3 regions of the Bradyrhizobium sp. Leo78 genome follow, and region 3 is predicted to be linked to each of the others. Evidence: riboswitches for the same ligand, from Rfam matches in the RefSeq annotation. Region 3 holds a riboswitch; each other region holds the start of a gene.

Region 1 (7,324 bases), on a different contig from region 3:
AGATCGCGCGGCTCCAGAATGAGCTGACCGGCTTCAATGACCGTATCACCGAACTCGAAAGACAACATCCCGAGGCCTCGAAGCTGGAAGCGCTGAGGGCGAGCGCGTTGCTGCTGGCCCGGCAAATCGATGAGCTGCGCTGTTCGAGCTCGACCGACCTGACCGAGCTGCTCGCAAAGTAGGTCGCACCCCGAAAGAAGACGGGGACGATTGCCGGCGAATTAGCCAGGCGCGCTGGTCAAGGGCTTCCATGCTGCGAGCGCCGCACGCGCAACGCGTTCAAGCTCTCGCCGCGTCGCGCCGTCGCGCGCCTGGATCGACATGCCCTGTTGCACGGTGACGTAGTATCGGGCGATCGCCGCGAGATCGGCGCTTGCCGATATCTCGCCTGATACCACGCCCTCCTGCAGGCGCTGCCGCAGATCCTCGACGTTTTTCGTGCGCATCGCCATCAGCTCGCGCCGCACCGTTTCGGACTGCTCGGTCGCATGCAGCGCCGATAGCACCACCAGGCACCCCGTCGGCCGGTTCCGTCGCGTGAACGCCCTCGCCGTCTGCATGAGATAGCTTTCCACCGCCTCAAAAGCAGTCGGCGCGCGGGCGATGCCATCCCAGATCTCAGGCCCCTCGGTGGCGCTATACAATTGCAGCGCGTGCCGGAACAGTTCTTCCTTGCAGCCGAAGGCCGCATAGAGGCTTGGCGAAGCAATCCCCATCGCCGTGGTGAGATCGGTCATCGACGCCCCTTCATAGCCCTTGACCCAAAACACCTCCATGGCGCGCGCGAGCGCCGCGTCCTTGTCGAAGCCCCTGGGGCGACCTCGTTCGACCATCCGTCCACCCGATTTCTGTGTTGTTCGATACATAATTAGCTTGACCGCCCGGCGCAACCAACCTATTTCTGTATCGATCAACACAGAAATGGAGATGGAACATGAGCGCATTGCAGGGAAAGCGGGCGTTGGTGACGGGCGCGAGCCGCGGGATTGGCGCCGCGATCGCAAGGCGGCTCGCCGCCGATGGCGCGAACGTTGCGATCACCTATGAACGTTCGGCCGACAAGGCGCAGGCGGTAGTCGCCGAGATCGAGCGTTTGGGCCGGCGCGGATTTGCGATCAAGGCCGACAGCGCCAATGCCGCTGCGGTCAAGGCGGCCGTGGATCAAGCCGCCGAGGCGCTCGGCGGTCTCGATATCCTCGTCAACAATGCCGGCATCTTCAGGGGCGGACCGATCGACGAACTCAGCCTCGAAGACATCGATGCGACGCTCGCGGTCAACGTCCGCGCTGTGGTGGTCGGATCCCAGGCGGCGGCAGCGCACATGGGCGAAGGCGGCCGCATCATCTCGATCGGCAGCAATCTGGCGACCCAGGTGCCCGGTCCCGGCATGAGCCTATACTCCATGAGCAAATCCGCGCTGATCGCCTGGACAAAGGGCCTGGCGCGCGATCTCGGCGGCCGCGGCATCACGGTCAACATCGTGCATCCGGGCTCGACCGACACCGACATGAATCCCGCCGAAGGCGAGCAGGCGGCCGCCCAGCGGGCCCGGATGGCGATCCCCCGCTACGGCAAGGCAGAGGACGTCGCAGCGCTGGTCGCATTCGTCGCTGGGCCGGAGGGGCGCTCGATCAACGGCACCGAGCTTACCATCGACGGCGGCGCCAACGCGTAGGCGGCCACCCCGCATCGCCAGCGGGTGACTGCAACGGGCCCTGATCGTATTTGCAAGGGCACCAATTGAGGCAAACGCCGCCGGGAGACTGCATTTCGAGCCCGGCGGCGGAGTTTTGTGAATTGCCGAACGCTCAGAGCGAGCTGATCGAAAGCTTCATAAAGGCGTCAAGCAACGACGGTATTTTGGTAGCCTCAAAATTGATTTCTTTTGCATATGGATGCTCGATGACCGACGAGAAAGTCGCCCGTCTGCGGGCCCATGACAGCAACATCAGCCGATACCGGCGGCTGCTGGGGACCAATCTTACGGATCTTGAACGTGGGTTTGTCGAAAGGCGGTTGAACGAGGAATGGTCAGCCGTGCAAAGCTTGGCCAATCCTCAAATTTCAACTTGTCGCTTCGACTGGAGCGGCCCGCCAATGTGATCGCGGCGGGCTCTCGCCAGGGCTTCGCTTTCGTCAGCCCCGGCGTCCGCCAGGGCTGACGGAGTTCGCCAAATTCCTCGACGGTCGTTTCCAAGACAGATTTTGCGCGGCTCCCCGGGCCCAAGGGAGCGCAGGTCGGCAGGCGCCCCGTCCGATGCCGTCATAATCTATCGCGCGCATCGACGGGACTTGAGAAACTGCTGCTATAAGAGCATCGCTGCCGCCACGGCCCGGTGGTCTATTGTGCCGGAGGGGAGTCCATGAAGCTCATCTATGCTGGCCTACTGTTGGCCGCAGTATCCTGCCAATGCGGCGAGTGCTGTTATGCCCAGCAGGGCTCGTTGGGCCGCGCCGATATAGACGGCTTCTATCAGCCTCCAGCGGAAGCCATCCCTTCTCTTCCGCAGCAACGGACGGCCCGCAAGCGGAAGGACGAAACGGCGCAAGGTTCGGCGTCAAAATCCACGAACTGGGAGGAAGAAGCAGCGCGCCAGCGGGCTGATGACGATCAGCTCAGGCGCAAACTGAATATCTGCCAGAACTGTGTTTCGCCGAACCAGAAAGGCAAGCCGGCAGGCTTTTAATCTGTGAAGCCCGTCCGACGTCGGTCCCCGGCCGCAACGGAAAGGGCCATGTCGCCGCTGGCGGCCAACCGGGCTAAAGTGCTCTGGTCAGCTTATCGCGAAGATGGGCATGCGCTCGCCGACACCGCGGAGCGTCATCACCTGAGGTTGGGGATCCACCCCGCGCGACGAAATGAGTCGGGCCGATTCCGGATCCTGCACCACCGCCTGGGTGGCGAAGATGCTGTCGCCTGTGGCCAAAGCCTGCACCCGCGATGCGATGTTCACCGTCTGGCCGAAGTAATCCTGCCGGTCGTTCAGGTTCACGGCAAGGCAGGGCCCCTCGTGAATCCCGATCTTCAGGATCAGTTCCTCCGCGCCCCGCCGGACATTCAGCGCTCGCATCGAATCGCGCATCTTGAGGGCGGCGGAGACGGCGCGGTGCGGCACCGGGAAGGTCGCCATTACGGCGTCACCGATGGTCTTGACCACGGCGCCGGATTCAGACGCCACGATTTCGTTCAGGATCTGGAAGTGCGAGCGCACCAGATCATAGGCGACGAGATCGCCGACCCGATCGTACAGGTCGGTCGACCCCTTCAGGTCCGTGAACAGGAACGTCAGGCTCATGATCTTGAGCCGCTGCTCGACGTCGAGGGTCTCCGTCCGATAGAGGTCGCGGAATGTCTGGTTCGTCAGCAATCGCTTGGCGGTAAGGAAGGGGCGCCGGCCGCCGATCAGCCGCTCCAGCTCCGGGCCCGTCACATAGACGCCGACCAGAATCCGGCGCTCCGTTCGGTTATCCAGCAGAAGACGCAATGGACCCGGAGACAGGGTGATGCGGCTGAGGCCGGTAGGGGCGTTCATGAAGATCATCGAGAGCTCGCGGCGTTCCGCCGTCGGTTCGCCTGAGGTCTCGATCAAATGGGCACTATGGGTCACCGGGTCGAAGACGATCACGGGCTGCGCCGGAAGTTGCAGAGCCAGAATCATCCGTTCGCCGGCGTGCAGCTCGATCGTCTCCAACACAGCCTTACTGGCGAGCTCGGCGAACGCGTCCGGCCTGGGGGAGACGACCCCCGTCCCGAAAAAGACCTGCCGGTGATAGTCCCAGAAGCCGAGTTCGTCCGGAGAGTGGGCGGCGATGCGGCGAATCCGTGGGCTGACCGTGAAGCTGACCTCCACCGTTTCGTCCAGCACCGGCTCGCTCGCCACCCCGCAGAAAGCGCAATGGTAGTCCTCCTTCTGCACGCTCCGCAACGTGGCGTTGGCGCCGAGGATGCCGCCGCAGCTCGGACATAGAATGTTCCAGGACATCTCGAACAGCCCAAGCCGCGATGCGTGCAGAAGGGCCGCGATGACCTTTTCCTCGTCCAGGCCGCTGCCGGCAGCGAAGGCCACGGCATTGAGCCGGGCGAGTTCCTCGTCACGGCCGTTCTGGACGAGATTATCGACGGCATCGACCACGACCGGGTCGGCCGAGCGGCGCAAGGCGTCGAACAGGGTGTCGCGATCCTGCATGTGCCGAGCATACCTCAAATGTCCGGCGACGACATCCGGCCGCTAGGGTCGAAGTGCGTCGATAGCGTGGGCTATGAGAATACCGACGCTCAATATAATCAGACATGAAATTACTGCATCAAACATGCCTTTAGGGGATGATCTCGTCCCTGATCAGTCAAAAGGATTCGACCGCAGGGGAACATTTCCGGCACTGTCGATGCGTCGAGGCCACAACCCGGCATCATGTGAGACCAAGCGAGCGCTACGCGGCCTCGAACACGATCAAAATTGTCGTTTCCCCTTCCGAAGGGTGGCGGCTACGACCGCGGTCGACAGGTTCTGATGGCTGACGGCGCCAAAGGCGCTCACCCGGAGAGCAATAGGTCAGTGCAATGGCAACAAGTCCATTGAAGGCGAGCCAAGCCGCAATGACCCCGAAACAGGTTACAGTGTAGTCCACCGACCACCCATCAAGCCGTCGCCCCCTGAGATAGGCCACGACGTCTTTGTGTCGTTATGGTGGTCACAAGGAATGTAATCTGTGATTCAGGCTAACCGTACCAAATGAGCAACAGGAGATTTCGCGATCACACCCTGAAATGCTTCGAGAGCTTCAGGCCCTGGGCCTGGTAGTTCGAGCCGATGCGCTGGCCGTACATCGCATCGGGCCGGGCCAGCATCTTCTCATAGACCAGGCGGCCGACGATCTGGCCGTGCTCGAGGATGAACGGCACCTCGCGCGAGCGCACTTCCAGCACGGCGCGGGCGCCCTGCCCGCCGGCGCCGGCATAGCCGAAGCCGGGATCGAAGAAGCCGGCATAGTGCACGCGGAATTCACCGACCAAGGGATCGAACGGCACCATCTCGGCGGCATAGTCCGGCGGCACCTGCACAGCTTCCTTCGAGGCGAGGATATAGAACTCGCCGGGATCGAGGATCAGGCTGCCGTCGGGGCGCGCGCGGATCGGCTCCCAGAAATCATCGACCGGATAACCACCGCGGCGATCGACATCGACTACGCCGGTGTGGCGCTTGGCGCGATAGCCGACGAAGCCGCCGGAATTCTCGCCCGAGAGATCAACCGAAACCGCGACGCCATTGGTGAGATCGGCATCGTCGATATCGACCAGGCGTTCGGCGTCATGTAGCGCATCGAGCTCGTTGGCGCTGAGGATGGCATCGCCGGTGCGGAAGCGCACCTGGGACAGCCGCGAGCCCTCGCGCACCAGGATCGGAAACGTCTTGGGGCTGATCTCGGCATAGAGCGGGCCGTGATAGCCGGCACCGATCATGTCGAAACGGCGCGTGCAGTCGGCGATCACGCGGGTGAAGACATCGAGCCGCCCGGTCGAACTCTTCGGGTTCGCAGCTGCGACGATCTCCGGCGGCAGAGCGAGGCTCTCGAGCAGCGGCACGATGTAGACGCAATTGGTCTCCAGCACCGCGTCGTCGGCGAGATCGATCTCGTGCAACTTGAGCTCGTCGATGCGCTCGGCAACGGTGGCGTCGGGACCGGGCAGAAAGCTCGCGCGCACGCGATAGGCGATGTCGCCGAGGCGAAGATCGAGGCTCGCGGGCTGGATCTGGCTCTCCACAAAGGGATAGACCGGCAGGATCAGGCCCGCGTCCGCCATCGCCGCGATCATGCGGTCGGGCAGGATCCCATTGGCATCGTCTTGCAGTACGAACGACACAGACGCGGTCCCTCAAGACGGCTTAGAGCCATAAAAGGCCCAAAAAATGGATTTTATCGGTTAGCCGATGCCCGCCTTGACGGAAAGGGCGGGAACGAATATCAGCATGACTTATCCCGTGGTGATTTGAGCCGGCCGGCTTGCAGCCACGTTAAATAAGTCGCTAAACAGGCCGGGGACCTCAGCGATCCCGGCCCTTCAGGCCGGTTTTTTTGTGACCATTTTCCCAAGGACGAAAATGGTCACGTTGGAGGTCCTAATGTCTGCAGCTACACGCTACCGCCCCGAAACCCGGCTGGTTCATTCCGGAACGCTACGCTCACAATTTGGCGAGACGTCCGAAGCAATATTCCTGACCCAAGGGTTCGTCTACGCCACGGCCGAGGAATGCGAGGCGCGATTCAAGGGCGAGGATCCCGGCTTCCTCTATTCGCGTTTCTCCAACCCCGACGTCTCGATGTTCGAGCGCCGCATGATCGAGCTCGAGGGCGCGGAAGCTGCGCGCGCGACCGCGACCGGCATGGCGGCGGTGACGACTGCGATCCTCGCGCCGCTGAAGGCCGGCGATCACGTGGTGGCCTCGAAAGCGATGTTCGGCTCATGCCGCTACGTCGTGGAGGACCTCTTGCCGCGCTACGGCATCCAGTCGACGCTGGTCGACGGGCTCGACCTCGACCAGTGGAAAAAGGCGATCCGGCCGAACACCAAGACCTGCTTCCTGGAGAGCCCGACCAATCCGACGCTCGACGTGCTCGACATCGGCGCGATTGCCGAGATCGCGCATCAAGGCGGCGCACGGCTGATCGTCGACAATGTGTTCGCCACTCCGATCTGGCAGAGCCCGCTGTCGCTCGGCGCCGACGTCGTGGTCTATTCCGCGACCAAGCATATCGACGGCCAGGGACGGTGCCTCGGCGGCATCATCCTCTCCTCCGAGGCGTTCATCACCGAGCATATCCATAACTTCCTGCGCCAGACCGGGCCGTCGATGTCGCCGTTCAATGCGTGGATACTGCTGAAGGGGCTGGAGACCTTGGCGGTGCGCGTCCGGGCGCAGACCGAGACGGCAGCGAAGATCGCGGATGTGCTCGCAAGCCATCCGAAGATCACGCGGCTCATCTATCCGGGCCGCGCCGATCATCCGCAGTCAGCCACCGTGAAGAAGCAGATGCGGTCGGGATCGACCCTGATCGGGTTCGAGGTGAAGGGCGGCAAGGCCGGCGCATTCCGCTGTCTCAACGGGCTCAAGATCTCGCGCATCTCCAACAATCTCGGCGATGCCAAGAGCCTCGTCACCCACCCCGCCACCACGACGCATCAGCGCCTGGGGCCGGACGCGCGCGCCGAGCTCGGCATCAGCGAAGGTTTTATTCGTTTCTCCGCCGGCCTCGAGCACGCCGACGATTTGATCGAGGATTTTGCCCAGGCGCTGGAGGCGGTGTGATTCAGGCGAATGGCGCG
Region 2 (7,324 bases), on a different contig from region 3:
CTTCGACATCGCACGTCGGGATTCGCCGGCCGGGGTCTCTCCGGTCGAGGCTGTCGCCGAGGTCCGCGATGTTCTGGATTCGATCGGCGAATCCTATCCGGAGTGTCAGTCCGAAACCGCCCAAATCGCCTCTTCCGTCACGTCGCACTCGCGGCGAGCCGGCGCCCGCAGGCGAGTGAGTTCGATCCACGCCAGTGCGGCGTTGATCCAGCTCTGCCGTTCGGCTCCATCGGCTTCGGCGGCGAGCTTCATCGCCGCAAACGCCTCGCGCTCGGGGTCGTACTCGACGTCCATGGGCTGAAGATAATCGCGGATGGTAAACGATTACGCATCGATGCGACCGTAGGAATCCGGGGGTGGCCAAGGCGACGGTAGACATCGCGGCTCCCGCGTTCTTTCGAGGATGACTAGGTGCGCCCGCCAGGCTCGCGCCAAGGCACGGGCTTGATTCATAAGATTCCGATGAGAGCGAAAACGGCGACCTCCCCCAGGAAGGCCAAGGTCATGATCGCGACCGTGAGAAACACATCGCCTAACGGCATGAGATTCATGGGCAAGGCCTCGCGTGTCCTGCGCCCCCCGTCGTGAACACGTGAAGCCGCCGAAAAGTTTCGGTTCCGCATGCCGGGTTCCGGGTATAGGGTCGCGACCGGGCAGGCCCTTCAACGGGGCAGATTATGCGGGTCCTTGAACTGTCATGCTGGTGCGTGACCGCGACGGGCCTAGTCGTGGTGGTCGCGGTCCTGACGCTACTCTGAAGTTCCGGCTCAGTCGTCCGGCCGCCGTCACACGGGCCCGGCCATGCTCAGAAGCTGCGAGACTGCGGTAACCAGTTGCCCGGCGAACGCTGTTCGAGACGACTTGCGACTTCCAGACCTCGGCGTCGCCGCTTCACGTAGACGACCGGAAAGTTGGGATCGATCCTGCCTGGGCCTGAATCGCAAATTCGTCCTCGACCTGATGCGGCCGGGTTCGGTCACGTGAGGGTCCTTTCGCCGCCGGCAGTCCTGGGGGATTAGCTGTCGCCGGCAGCATCGGGCGCTTCGTCGCCGCGGTCGGTCCGCGGATCCTCGGCCTGCTCCTTGAGATCAGCAGCCTTCTCGACCAAGCCCAAGGCGACCATCGGATCGGTGGTCGTCTTCGCGAACTTGAGCAGGGTGGCCGCCTGTCGGTTCAGATACTCTCGTCCCGCCACGTCTTGCTTTCCCAACAGGCGCTATTCGGATTTCAGCTCCCAAGCGGAAAGTACAACCTTAGCGATTCGTTCCGTGGAAATGTTCAAAAGTGAACATTGGCCGGAGACCGCAACCAATCCGATGTTCGAATGTTGGCAGAAGCCTAGCCCGGTCCGATGAGGAACCCGGTCTCTATCGACATCGCGGCGGAAATCGCGAGCCGCTGCGCCCGCGGATGCCCGTCGAGAGGGAACTTCCTCCGTCCCTGAAATCTCTGCTTGATCGGCTCGGTGCGTCCAAGGACGGAGCCACGTCACGCTAACGCGGATGCGCCGCAACCGCACGCGCAGACCCGGATTCAACCGTTATGCGATTTCGCCATCGAGTTGGTGGGCGAGAAGCTGGACGATGCGCGAACCCAGTCCAGCCGGATCGGTGCTGTCCTGAAGGCCGACGCCGTTATCGGACGCCGATAGTTCGATGCCGTCTCCTTTCGACAAAGAGACGAGGACGCTTCCCGGCTTGTGGCCCGGAAAGGCATACTTCAGCGCGTTCGTGAACGTCCTAGACGAGAAGATGATCGAAGTTGGCCTGCCCTGACCGAACATCCTCAATCAGGCTAGCCAGTCGGATCTGTTCGTAATCCTTAGACCACTCTCTCCTTCGTCCGAGTAGGTGCGGATGATAGTTAGGCTGTGCGCATGCGCGTAAGCTCAATGGCGGCAGCTTGGTTTTGGATGGAATACCTCTGTTTGTCCGTCGACATACAGACATACTGGGCTGCAAGCAGGCGTCTTTGAACATTCGCCAAATGAGTATTGCGGCGGGGGACGGGTGCATTAATCATCAATCAAAGCTCCCGGTTGCGCAGCGTGCTATGGCTCAGTTTATCCAACCCCATCGACATGGGGTTGCAGTAGAAACCTGTGAGCTTCTTGCTTGATAGCAGTACAAGCTGACGCTTTAGCCTGATCAGGAGATTACCGATTTGCCTATTGAACGAGTTGATATCGTCAGTCATTAAGAAATTCAGCGCCCTCTCCGCATTCTGGATCGCACTTCCACCAACCGCAGCCGGTCGGTAGGACGTCGCTATGAGATTTTTGTTGTCCCTCTCTGTGACCGCACTCGTAGCGATCGGCGCCTTCACGGCTATCCGGTACATCGCCGGGAACTGACGGGGTGGTGCCGTCGCGCCAATACGCTCGGGTCTTGTAGCTGTGCGCCGCACGAGCCCGCCAACGCCGAGCTTTGTCAAGCCACTCACATCAGCCTAGATCCCTTTCCACAGGGTAGCGGAGTCTTCGATCGTCGCCTCCGGAATAGCATGCTATGCACGCCGAGATCGGTACGCTTGCAGGGAACTCACCGTGATAGAGCTATGGCAGGCAGTGCCCCTTCTCTACGCGCTTGGCTTCACCTGCTGCATGATTCTTTTCGCCTGCAAGGGAGGTTGAGGATCCCCGTCTCGCCCGCTACCTACGGGAACACTTGGCTCTCGTGCGTCCGCGTGGAACGAAGACCTTCGGCCAGCGTCGAGTCTTAGCGCTCCAGGCTTCGGCCCCCGCTCTCATGGCCGGAAGTAGTGCTAAAACCATCCCTCAAACCTGAGGGTAGAACGATGCCCACTTACAAGGTTGCCTATCTGCATGAGCAGGGGCAGGACTTGATTATTTTCCCTGTGGAAAGCTCGTTCGATAGCCAGCCGCAATCTGTTCAATCGCAAGAGTTGATCGCGATGGAGCGGCGGGCGCATGCAGCGGGGCTGCAGGGTTTCGCCGTCGTCGTTTGGGATGCTGGCGGTCGGATGGGCTTTATAGGACCGCCGCCATTGCACGACTTTCTTAGCTCAATCGATCTTCAGTTGGTGATGTCGAATTTAAACCGAGAGGTTTCCTGGTAGCCATATCTTTCGGCCAGGCACGCGAGTTACCTTCATCACAGCCGCATTCGTCGTTGATTTGCCGCCGCGCGCAGCCCGGCATCGGCGGTTCACTGCGTCTCGCTAGATAGGAACCAAACCAAATCGGTCCGTGATCGTCGAGTCTCGGCTTCCGGCTATCAGCCCCCTAAGCCCCGGCCGGAAGAAAACCTGTCACCACCAGGTTGGCGGCCCCAGCCCCAAACACACTGGGGCCGTTTTGTTATTGCAACACCCTCGCCCGATCCGGTTGGATGCGACCAGCGGACGGGTGGCGTCGTTTAACTCCCGGCGGTCTATTGGCTCCCTACTTAGCAAGGAACGCGGGCTCGCGGCCGAAATGCGCCGGCCAGGGCCGGCCTTTACGTCATCAGCTTGTGCACTTCGCCAGGCTTGAGATGTAGGTTTTGCAGCTCTTTCAACTGCTGGCGTGTCAGGTGTCCTGTCGCAAGCTCCGCTGTCCAGCCTTCCGGGACAGCCGTCAGAACCAGGGTAAGTGCTTGGCTCGGTTTAGCTGCGACTACCCAAAGTTGCCTGCTTGGGCGGGTCACCGCATCATCGCCCGTTGCTTCAACAATCGTAAATTCGGTACCGAATGACTCAGCCATGAACGTCTTAATACCGTGCCGCCCGCTTGGTTCAAAAAGCCACCGATAATGCTAGCTTAGGACAGCAGACGGACACCACCGACTGCGGACCTCTGCAATCCGCTAGGTCTGGGCGAGACCCGCCGGCCGGTCACTACCCGTCGTCAAAGCTCATTTCGGTTATGCGCCAGAATGGTATTCAGGGGCTCTAGCGAGGTGACGCGATGGACAAGTTCAAGATCAAGATCGCGCGTATCGAGATGATTTCGCCCAACGAACGGGGTGAGGACGTTCGCTTGGTGTTTCAGTTCGAGAGCGGTCAGATCCGTTTTTCATTGCCAGTCGTTGTGAACTCCCGCGAGTTTGACGACACCGAAGTTGTCGAAGTTGCGCGAAGCAAACTGTATGACGTCTTCAGGCAGCTTTGCAGTCAATGCAAGGGCTGGCGGTTATCGGATGACGAGCGTCGAGAGCTCGCAAGCATCAACACGCGGCCAGCCTCGTAGGCTCGGCGGTCGCGCAATGGCGGAAGAGGTGAACGACCCGACGAGACGCGATATGAAGGCTGCCATTGACCACTGGAATGTTGACGGTCGGGAGCGCATATCGCGCTGTATGGTCAACTTCCCGCGATGCGCCTGCTTGAAGTGAAGCTGATTGCTCTTTTCCCGCGGAAGTGGGAGTGGCAGGTCTGGGAAGCCGACATGCTGTTGATGAGCGCCCATGAGACTTCGCGGGACGCGGCTCCGATTGAAGGGAATAGCGCCCTGTTTTACTTACTTCGGCGTCCGACATGGCGATTCGCAGCGCCTGACTCGAATTATGTCGACTCCCGGATGAAAAGGGCGTCTAGTCGCTTACATCATCGCGCTGCCCCCGGCTCATATCGGTGACTGAGAGTTCGGTAACGCTCCCGCCAAATCGAACAGGGAGTAGTGGCATGTCGCATCGTCGACGTTTCAAGTTGTCATCATCCACATTCGAATACCGCCTAACGCAAGAAGCGATCAGCCTGCGCAAACAGGCCGAAGGCATGCCCCATGGCATTCGTCGCGACGAGCTTCTGCGGAAGGCCCGCCAGATAGATGCTGCCTCTCACGTTAATAAGTGGCTGACTTCGCCAGGAGTGCGGGCTCCGACATAAATTCCAGTGCTCAAGCCCGGATAGAAGCCGCAGTATCAGCCCCATACCGATAGGTGATAGCCGGTGTAGTCGACCTTCTAACGGTTCGACGCCCGGCCCAACGCTTCGGCTACGCGCTGCTAGGAATTCAGCCAAGGAGAATTGACATGAAATGGAACAGCAGAGTTCTCCGTTCCTACAACCACAAACTCGAATGCGCTTTGCTTGTTGCGTTGCTGGGTGTGATCACTTTTTGGCTCGCAGTCTGATCGAATGCCACTGCCGCGCTACCACTCGTTAAATTTCCCGGCGGTGCGGAGCGCCGTTCGCCCAAAGGCAGGTCCACCATTCGATTCGGATCGGATTGAACATGAAAGCGTCGTGCGTGCTCGCATTGTTATGACGCTGGACAATTTGATTACATTGCGAGATCTATTGAACAGTTCGATGCGGCAAACGCCAGCTCCTTCCGCCAGTAGCCGGGCCATCAAGGCCCATTAGCGGCGCGCTCGGTATGCTGCCATGCGAAGCGGCGACGATTTCAGCGTCAGCAACGAATTTTCGAAGCGAAAGCAAATCCGACATCTTTTGTGCGAGCACATCGGTATCTGACGCGAGTTGCTCGCAAAGCTCTTTGGCACTGCGTGTTGAAGCGCGCATACCAGCCGCCCTCCTTCTTTGGAAAGGAAGTAACCTGATATGACCGGGAAGGTTCGGTAATTAACTTATTGTACCTTTATTTTTTATATATCATTTAATTTCACATTAAATGTCAGTCGGCAATAGAGGAGAAGGCAATGAAGGTCGGTTTTGGCGCAATTTCCCCTGTCATTGCAGGCTTGCGCAGGCGCGCGCGGTCAGAACAAAAACGTCAACGGAGCCCCCGGGCCGATCGCAAAGCCAAATAGCCTTCTCAAAAATCCCATAAGCTCTTCCGCCAAGCAGCTGGCGCACCTGACTCGCCGCCTGCTTTCTTTCAGCAGCTTCGGCCTCAAGCTGTTGGTTGAACGCGAGGAGTTCGGCGAGGCGACGCCGCCGTCCCGGACGATAATCAGCGAAACGTAAGTCGCTTTCGGTCGATAGTCGCAGCCTCGGCTCTCTGATCATCCTTCATCGTCATGCCACGCCATCTCTACTGTTAATCTCTTCGCAAAAGGCGCGAAGCTTCGCCGGTCCCCCGCCTCGCTTACAGTAACCACAATAAAATTGGTTGCGAGAGGCAGATATCTCGATGAAATGCTTTCGGCGCGCACAATCCGCAATCCAGGCGATCGTGTTGTGGCCTGCAGGTCGGAGATTGGAGCTGAAGGTCTCGCGCCGCAGTGATAATTGTGGCCTCATTACCATGCTGATCCACTTCTGCCGCCATCGTATTCCGTCTTAACTCCTGCTCGAAGGCATCAACAATGCCCGCCATCTCTTGGCTTGTCAGCAGGCCGGCCATGTAGGGCGGCTCCGAGCCTGAAAAATGAAGGCGAGAGCGGAGTAGTCTGTTCATTAGGATGCTCGCCGCTCCGCGCGGACTTCCGGCGCGAGCCGCTCCGGTCACACAGCCACAACTGATCTTCCGCTTGATCCAGTCGCGATCGCCGCGCTCACGTGCGGTTAGACGCTCCCGCGTGGAGTTGTCAGTGGATGTAGTCAGCGACCACAGCCGGTCACCGCGGTCATCAAGTGCAAGAAAAAGAGCTTCGTGAATAGTGTCGATTCCGACGTTTAGGTGCCATGCTCCAGCAAACACCGCGTGATCGGGAATATCCCCCTTGATGCTGTGGCTGATGACTCCACGGATCGACGAATGCGCCCTGGTGCTTATCGGGGCGATCCAAAAACATGTCAGACATAAAAATAGCCTCCGTCGCACTGGCGAGGAGGCTGACGGCCGCGCGACCCGTATCGTTGCCGAATTGGCCGCATCTCCTTGCGGAAACCACCTTGCCCGGGATGGCAGGTCGGCGAGGCGTCAGCCTCTTCTTGATGCACGATCAGTATAGCAGGTTCGGATAGTTCTTCCAGAGCGGTCACTAGCACCGCAGTCGGGCGGATAAAGAGACCCGCCCCTCTGCGGATCGGGACCGCGGACTTGGGCGACTGCGGAGCCGGGCCGCTCTCGGAAGCTTGCTAAATACGAACTAGGGTACCGGACGCGTTTGCGGCTTCGCCCTGCCATTTTGGACGGTCATTGGCTGCCCTACTGACACAACGAATCTTTGGGCGGCCGATTGCCTCGATGCGTGGTGGCTTAATCGGGACGTCGAGGATAGTGGTGCGCTGTTGCCGTAGTCTGCCGGATGCATCGGAGCGGGGCGATGGTGTCGCAGTTGATGATGTTGATCTTGTGCGACATCGTTCAACGCGAATACGCATACGAGCAAGCACAAGGGCTTCCCGAGGCTAAAGTTGGCGTGTCAAACGCTTTTACGAGGAAGCAAAAAATGGACCGCAACGTAGCACGAAGAACAATTGGAATTTCACCTATCGGTCTTGATCAGAAGTGGCGCGCGCATAGTCAAGTTGG
Region 3 (7,324 bases):
GGTGAAGTGGTCGAACAGCGCTTCGCCGTCGCCGCGGCGGATTGCGCGCGTCAGTTTCGAGAGATCCTCGTTGAAGGTGCCGAGCATCTCCAGCACCGCGTCCTTGTTGCTCAGGAACACGTCGCGCCACATCGTCGGATCGGACGCCGCGATGCGGGTGAAATCGCGGAAGCCGCCGGCGGAGAATTTGATCACTTCCGACGACGTCACCTGCGCCAGCTCGTCGGCGGTGCCGACGATGGTGTAGGCGATCAGATGCGGCAGGTGGCTGGTGATCGCGAGCACGAGGTCATGATGATCAGGCGTCATGATCTCGACCTTGGCGCCGAGTGCGGCCCAGAAGTCGCGCAGCCTGTCGACCGCGCCCGCCTCAGTGCCCTCGGGCGGCGTCAGGATGCACCAGCGGTTGATGAACAACTCGGCGAAACCGGAATCGGGACCTGAGTGCTCGGTGCCCGCCACCGGATGCGCGGGCACGAAGTGCACACCATCGGGGATATGTGGCCCCATGTCCCTGACGATGGCGCCCTTGACCGAGCCGACATCGGAGACGATGGCGCCCTTCTTCAGGTAAGGCGCGATCTCCGCCGCCACGGGTCCGCAGGCGCCGACGGGAATGCAGAGGATGACGAGATCGGCGTCTTTGACCGCCTCCGCATTGTTCTCCACCACGCGGTCGACGATGCCGAGCTCGGCGACCCGCGCGCGCGTCTTTTCCGAGCGCGCGGTGGTGACGATCTCGCCGACGAGCCCCTGCGCCCGCGCGCCGCGCGCGATCGAGCCGCCGATCAGGCCGAAGCCGATCAGCGCGATGCGTTGAAAGTGCGGCGCGGCGTTCACTTCTGATCCATGAAGTCGCGCAGGCCCTCGACCACGAGGCGGTTGGCCTCCTCGGTGCCGATGGTCATGCGCAGCGCGTGCGGCAGGCCGTAATTGTTCACGGCACGCAGCACCAGTCCGCGCTTGGTGAGGAACGTGTCCGCGTCGGCCGAGGTCTTGCCCTTTTCGGTCGGGAAATGGATCAGCACGAAATTGGCGACGCTCGGCGTCACCTTCAGCCCGAGCTTGCGGACCTCGTCCGTCACCCAACTCCGCCATTTTTCGTTGTGCACCCTGGACATCTCGACATGCGCGGTGTCCTCGACCGCGGCCACCGCCGCGAGCATCGCCGGAGTAGAAACGTTGAAGGGGCCGCGAATCCGGTTCACCGCATCGACGATATGCGCCGGGCCGAACATCCAGCCGACGCGGAGCGCCGCGAGCCCGTGGATCTTGGAAAAGGTGTGGGTCATGACCGTGTTCTCGGTCGTCGCACACAGTTCGAGGCCGAGGCCATAGTCGTTGCGCACCACGTAATCGGAATAGGCGGCGTCGATCACCAGGAGCACGTCCGACGGCAGGCCTGCGCGCAAGCGCTTGACCTCGTCGAACGGCAGATAGGTGCCGGTCGGGTTGTTCGGATTGGCGAGCCAGATCAGCTTGGTCCGCGGCGTGACCGCCTCAAGGATCGCATCGACACTTGCGGTGTAGTCGGTCTCCGGCACGACCACGTTCTTGGCGCCGTTCGCCTTGGTCGCGATCGGATAGACCAGGAAGCCGTGGGTGGTGGAGATCGCCTCCGAGCCCTCGCACAGATAGGTATGGGCGAGCAGGTTGAGGATTTCGTCCGAACCGGCGCCGCAGATGATGCGGCTCGGGTCGAGGCCATAGGCGCGGCCGATCGCCTCGCGCAGCACCTTTGAGGTGCCTTCCGGATAGTCCTCGAGATGTTCGGCGGCGTGCTTATAGGCCTCGATCGCCTTCGGCGAGGGACCGAAGGGCGTTTCGTTGGCGGAAAGCTTGAACACCTTGCGCCCCGGTTCCGCCACCGGGCTCTTGCCGGGGGTGTAGGGCGCAATATCGAGGATGCCGGGATTCGGCACGGGGCGGGACATCTCTAACTCTCTAGCTCCGGACTGTAGGGGCGGGGGGCACCGTATAGCGCGTTGCGTGGCTGCCGACGAGTGCCGATGAGCGCACCGAGGCCCCGGCGCGGATCAGGGCCATTTTGATCTCCTCGAAGCCGCGGCCGGCGACCGATACCAAAAGCGCCGCGCCGTCGAAGGCCGTATCCGGCACCGCGACGATCTCGGCGAGCGGGGCCAGCGCGCGGGCGATCTCGGCGTTCCAGCCGGAGACGCGGACGCTCCACATCTCGACCTCGGTCACCATCGCGTCGTCGGCGACGCGCGAGATCACGAACACGGGCAGCGCCGCGGGATGATCGGCGCGCTCCAGGAACGGCAATCGCGCGATGATCTTCGGCGCGCCCTCGGCCTCGAGGTCGATCCACCATGGCGTGCGGCTGGAAATGGCCGACACCAGCGCGAGGTCGCCCTTCGATTTCGCCACCGCTTCGACCGCCGCCTGCGCGCTGAAATGCGAGACGTAAGGCACCACGAAGCCGAAATGGAAGCGCGCCGAATCCCGCATCATGGATTCGCCGACCGAGACATCGGCATGCACCGAGAACGGCGCCTGGACATAAGTGAAGGTCGAGATGATGACGCGCCAGATGCTCTCGATGGTGTCGAGCGGCAGGATGCCACGATGGCGCTCGACCAGGCTGCGCATCATGGAGGCCTCGCGCGCCGGCCGGAATGCGGAGCCGACTTCCTGGGTCTGCTTCACCCTGATCAGGCGGTCGATGATGTCGCCGCGCGCCATCAACAGGCGGTGGACCTGCTCATCGATCGCGTCGATCTCTTTGCGCAACTCGGCCAGCGAGGGCGGCGCCGGAGGCGGTTTTGACATGCTAGGGCCCGTCGTTTCTCTTCAATCAGCAAGCAGACTCTTCACCTCTCCCCGCCTGCGGGGAGAGGTCGAAATTCAAGCGCAGCTTGAATTTCGGGTGAGGGGGAGCCTCCGCGAATCCGTCTGGTACCGTGTTCGCGGAGAGAGCCCCTCACCCCAACCCTCTCCCCGCAAGGGCGGGGAGAGGAAGAAAGTGCGAGCCCCCGTTCTGTCCCATGGGGCCAGATGGCGCAAGCTCGGCCTAAAGGTCACGGTTAGGTTAACGGCCCCACTTGCCTTGACGCAGGCCGGGTAAGGGACTACTTTCCCAGCACTCCGTGGTCATTTGAGCCGGCCGGCTTGCAGCCACGTTAAAGAATTCGCTAAACAGGCCGGGGACAGATCGATCCCGGCCGAACCTTTGTTCAGGCCGGGTTTTTCATGGCCTGATTTCTGTCCGGGACCTCCGCGTCGGAGGAAGGCGCCACAAATGACCAAGGTGCAGTCGATCAAGAGTCCGTCGATTCAGGGTGAGGATCGCGCCCATGAGGCCGATCATCCGTCCTCGCCGGTGGCGAAGTTCGGCATGGATCAGCCGTTGAAGCTCGACTGCGGCATTGACCTTGCGCCGTTCCAGATCGCCTATCAGACCTATGGCGAGCTCAATGCCGAGCGCTCCAACGCCATTCTGGTCTGCCACGCCCTGACCGGCGACCAGCATGTCAACAATTTGCATCCGGTGACCGGCAAGCCTGGCTGGTGGGAGACCATGGTCGGCCCCGGCCGGCCGCTCGACACCTCCAGATACTTCATCATCTGCTCCAACGTGCTTGGCGGCTGCATGGGTTCGACTGGCCCTGCCTCGCTGAACCCTGCGACCGGCAAGGTATGGGGCCTGGATTTTCCGATCATCACCATCCCTGACATGGTGCGTGCGCAGGCGATGCTGATCGACCAACTCGGCATCGAGACGCTGTTCGCGGTGGTCGGCGGCTCCATGGGCGGCATGCAGGCGGTGCAATGGGCGGCGGCCTATCCGGAGCGCGTGTTCTCGACGCTCGCGATCGCCTGCTCGACGCGGCATTCGGCGCAGAACATCGCCTTTCATGAGCTCGGCCGGCAGGCCGTGATGGCCGATCCGGATTGGCGTGGCGGAAGCTATGTCGACCAGGGCACGCATCCGCATCGCGGGCTCGCGGTCGCGCGGATGGCCGCGCATATCACCTATCTCTCTGACGCGGCGCTGCATCGCAAGTTCGGGCGGCGGATGCAGGATCGCGAGTTGCCGACATTCTCCTTCGATGCCGACTTCCAGGTCGAGAGCTATCTGCGCTACCAGGGCTCGTCCTTTGTCGAGCGCTTCGATGCCAACAGCTATCTCTATCTGACGCGCGCGATGGACTATTTCGACATCGCCGCCGACCACAATGGTGTGCTGGCGCAGGCGTTCCGCGGCGTCGAGACCCGCTTCTGCGTAGTATCGTTCACGAGCGACTGGCTGTTTCCGACTTCGGAGGCGCGGGCGCTGGTGCACGCGCTGAATGCCTCCAGCGCGCGGGTCTCGTTCGCGGAGATCGAGACTGACAAGGGTCACGACGCCTTCCTGCTCGATGTGCCCGAATTCTTCGACATCTCGCGCGCCTTCCTGCACTCGGCGGGCAAGTCGCGCGGCCTTGGCGATGCGGGGCTTAAGTGATGGCGCTTCAGGAGCAAACTCTGCCGCTGCCCGGCTTGGCGCCGCAGGCGAGCACGAGCCTTCGTCCGGACCATCTTCTCGTCGCCGAAATGGTTGAGCCCGGGTCGCGCGTGCTCGACGTCGGCTGCGGTGACGGCGATCTGTTGCAGCTTCTGGAGAGTCGCGGCATTGATGGCCGCGGCATCGAGCTGTCGCGCGAAGGCGTCAACCACTGCGTCGCCAAGGGACTCGCGGTGGTGCAGGGCGACGCCGACACCGACCTCGGCAACTATCCCGACGATGCGTTCGACTACGTAATCCTGTCGCAGACGCTGCAGGCGACGCGGCAGCCGAAGGCTGTGCTGGAAAATCTCCTGCGCATCGGCCACCGCGCCATCGTCTCGTTCCCGAATTTCGGTTTCTGGAAGATGCGGCTGCAGCTTTTGATCGGCGGGCACATGCCGCGCACCGAAAATCTGCCGGCCACCTGGTACGACACCCCCAACATTCATTTCTGCACCATCAAGGATTTCGTGCAGCTCTGCGACGAGATCCACGTCAAGATGGAGCGCGCCGTCGCGCTCGACCTCTACGGCCGCCCGGTGCCGCTGAACCTGCCGTGGTGGGTCTGGAACATGTTCGGCGAACAGGGCGTGTTCCTGCTGAGCAGGGGCGGGAAGGGACGCTGAGTACTCTCCCCGTCATTCCGGAAGACCTCTCCTCCGTCATTCCGGGGCGATGCGAAGCATCGAGCCCGGAATCCATTTCCTCCACGAACTCTGCGGCTCGATGGATTCCGGGCTCACGCTTCGCGTGCCCCGGAATGACAGGCTAAACTGTTGCCGCGAGCACCTCCCCTCGTCATTCCGGGATGCGCCGAAGGCGCAGGCCCGGAATCCATTGCGCCGCAAAACGCGTGGATGAATGGATTCCGGGTTCACGCTTCGCGTGCCCCGGAATGACGGTTACACCATCGACCGCGGATCGCGCGGCAGCCACCTTCCCGCTTCCACCAACGCAATAAACCGCTCGACCATCTCGTTGAACAGCGCGGGTTCCTCGAGATTGAGCACGTGTCCCGATTTCGGGAAGAACGTCAGCCCCGCCGCGGGCAAATGCTTCTTCAAAAACAGGCTCGGCTCGACGCAATTGTCGTCCTCGTCGCCGCAGATGATCAGCGCCGGCGTCGGCACGCGTCCGATCGCTTCCGCCATGGTGTAGATCGAGGGCCGGCCGCCTTGAAAGCTACGCATGGTGTTGGCCGATCCCTTGGCATCGTGGCGCGCGAGTGCGGCATAGAAGTCGGCATGTCCGCGCGGATCCTTGACCAGGAACGGAATCCGGCCCGGCGCCTCGCGCGTCACCTTGGCGACCGCTTCCGATCCAATCGTCTCATACTGCTCGGCATTGGCCCGGCATTGCGCACGGAAGGCGTCGAGGTGTTCGAGACTTGAGCCGGAGCCGACGCCTGCGAGCGTCATCGACATCACGCGCTCGGGCGCATTCAGCGCAACCTGCAGCGACGAATAGGAGCCCATCGACAGCCCGACGAAATGCGCGCGGGCGATGCCGAGATGATCGAGCACTGCGAGCGCATCGGTGTAGAAATGCTTGTAGCTATAGACCTCGGCCGATGGCGGGACGTCGGAGGGCGTGTAGCCGCGCGCGGAATAGGCGATGCAGCGGTGGCCGCGCGAGAAATAACGCATCTGCGGCTCCCAATTGGTGTGGTCGGCCGCGAACTCGTGCAGGAAGATGATTGGCGTTCCGCTCCCAACCTCTTCGAAATAGAGGCGGACATTATCCTTGGCGACGGCATAGGGCATTTTAACCTTTTCCTTCTTGTGAGCCTGCGCGGCGAGGATTGCAATTAACCTTCACGGCTGCAATGCGGCGGCATCGTTTCTTTTTCGCCGCCAAATGTTCGCGAAATCGTCCCGCAATTTTTCGCCGCAGCGCGGCACGACATCTTTGTCTTGCCACATTGAGCGGCACAAAACGCGCTGCGGCTGTCATCCAGATGTCATCCACAGACGGGCGCACCTGGGAAAACGGGGGTGTAACAGAAGGAAAAAATGGGAAGTATGGTTCAGTTGCGTGCGTTCCGCCGGTTGCTTCGAGTTCTGGCGCTGGCGTTGTGTTCGACGGTTATCGTCGCTTCTATTTCTCCCGCTTCGGCACGGCCTCATCACGGCGCAGGGCGCCACGCCAGGGCCTATCATGCCGGTCATCATGCCAAGCATCACCATGCGCATTATCGTCACCGCCACATGACGCGCGCCTCGCGCTGGGAGCGCGGCGTAGCGCGGATGCAGGCGCAGGATCTTGCCGATAGCAATGCGAGTCTGTCGCCGGAGCCTCAGCAGGCGGCAAGCCTCGGTTCGTCGAACATCGTCGATGAAGCCCGCCGTCACCTCGGCGGCAACCCGACCAGCCGCGGCAGCCTGTGGTGCGCGCGCTTCATGAACATGGTGCTGCAGCATTCGGGTTATCGCGGCACCGGCTCCGACATGGCGAGCTCGTTCGCCCGTTACGGGCAGCGAGTCTCCGGCCCGCAGGTCGGTGCCATCGCCGTGATGTCGCGGGGACGCCGCGGCGGCCACGTCGGCATCATCACCGGCATCGATGCCAAGGGAAATCCGATCATGATCTCCGGCAACAACGGCAACCGCGTCCGCGAAGCCCCGGTCTCCCGCGGCCGCATCTACGCCTACGTGATGCCGACGAATTAGCCGCTACACTCTCCACCGTCATCCCGGGCTCGATGCTTCGCATCGCCCCGGAATGACAGCCTTCGTCATTGCGAGCCAACGGGTCGCCCGAACGCGCGCCCGACGACAGGCTCCGCGAAGCAATCCATGCCTCCACTTGCGGCGC

Evidence for each region. A riboswitch is a leader RNA that binds a small molecule or an ion and turns the genes downstream of it on or off. The one in region 3 is predicted to bind S-adenosylmethionine.
Region 1: it holds a riboswitch for S-adenosylmethionine, as region 3 does, so the genes downstream of both, AC5ZG1_RS16045 (O-succinylhomoserine sulfhydrylase) here and metX (homoserine O-acetyltransferase MetX) in region 3, are expected to answer to the same signal.
Region 2: it holds a riboswitch for S-adenosylmethionine, as region 3 does, so the genes downstream of both, AC5ZG1_RS40820 (hypothetical protein) here and metX (homoserine O-acetyltransferase MetX) in region 3, are expected to answer to the same signal.

The regions. Positions count from the first base shown of each region.
Region 1 is NZ_JCAMOT010000010.1:219,438-226,761, reverse strand. Features, by position in the region: gene AC5ZG1_RS16080 (hypothetical protein) at 1-182, shown strand, start outside; gene AC5ZG1_RS16075 (TetR/AcrR family transcriptional regulator) at 222-833, opposite strand; gene AC5ZG1_RS16070 (SDR family NAD(P)-dependent oxidoreductase) at 935-1,675, shown strand; gene AC5ZG1_RS16065 (hypothetical protein) at 1,798-2,103, shown strand; gene AC5ZG1_RS16060 (hypothetical protein) at 2,364-2,687, shown strand; gene AC5ZG1_RS16055 (adenylate/guanylate cyclase domain-containing protein) at 2,775-4,187, opposite strand; gene AC5ZG1_RS16050 (2'-deoxycytidine 5'-triphosphate deaminase) at 4,757-5,815, opposite strand; SAM riboswitch at 5,972-6,051, shown strand; gene AC5ZG1_RS16045 (O-succinylhomoserine sulfhydrylase) at 6,123-7,307, shown strand.
Region 2 is NZ_JCAMOT010000067.1:14,713-22,036, forward strand. Features, by position in the region: partial or broken gene AC5ZG1_RS40770 (hypothetical protein) at 1-106, shown strand, start outside; gene AC5ZG1_RS40775 (hypothetical protein) at 106-294, opposite strand; gene AC5ZG1_RS40780 (hypothetical protein) at 1,016-1,195, opposite strand; gene AC5ZG1_RS40785 (hypothetical protein) at 1,541-1,789, opposite strand; gene AC5ZG1_RS40790 (hypothetical protein) at 2,026-2,433, opposite strand; gene AC5ZG1_RS40795 (hypothetical protein) at 2,797-3,078, shown strand; gene AC5ZG1_RS40800 (hypothetical protein) at 3,459-3,704, opposite strand; gene AC5ZG1_RS40805 (hypothetical protein) at 3,908-4,189, shown strand; gene AC5ZG1_RS40810 (hypothetical protein) at 5,239-5,466, opposite strand; gene AC5ZG1_RS40815 (hypothetical protein) at 5,617-5,871, shown strand; gene AC5ZG1_RS40820 (hypothetical protein) at 5,993-6,250, opposite strand; SAM-I-IV-variant riboswitch at 6,692-6,792, opposite strand; gene AC5ZG1_RS40825 (hypothetical protein) at 7,116-7,324, shown strand, end outside.
Region 3 is NZ_JCAMOT010000021.1:2,215-9,538, forward strand. Features, by position in the region: gene AC5ZG1_RS24545 (prephenate/arogenate dehydrogenase family protein) at 1-840, opposite strand, end outside; gene hisC (histidinol-phosphate transaminase) at 837-1,934, opposite strand; gene AC5ZG1_RS24555 (chorismate mutase) at 1,945-2,793, opposite strand; SAM riboswitch at 3,101-3,180, shown strand; gene metX (homoserine O-acetyltransferase MetX) at 3,263-4,468, shown strand; gene metW (methionine biosynthesis protein MetW) at 4,468-5,136, shown strand; gene AC5ZG1_RS24570 (alpha/beta fold hydrolase) at 5,413-6,273, opposite strand; gene AC5ZG1_RS24575 (TIGR02594 family protein) at 6,532-7,179, shown strand.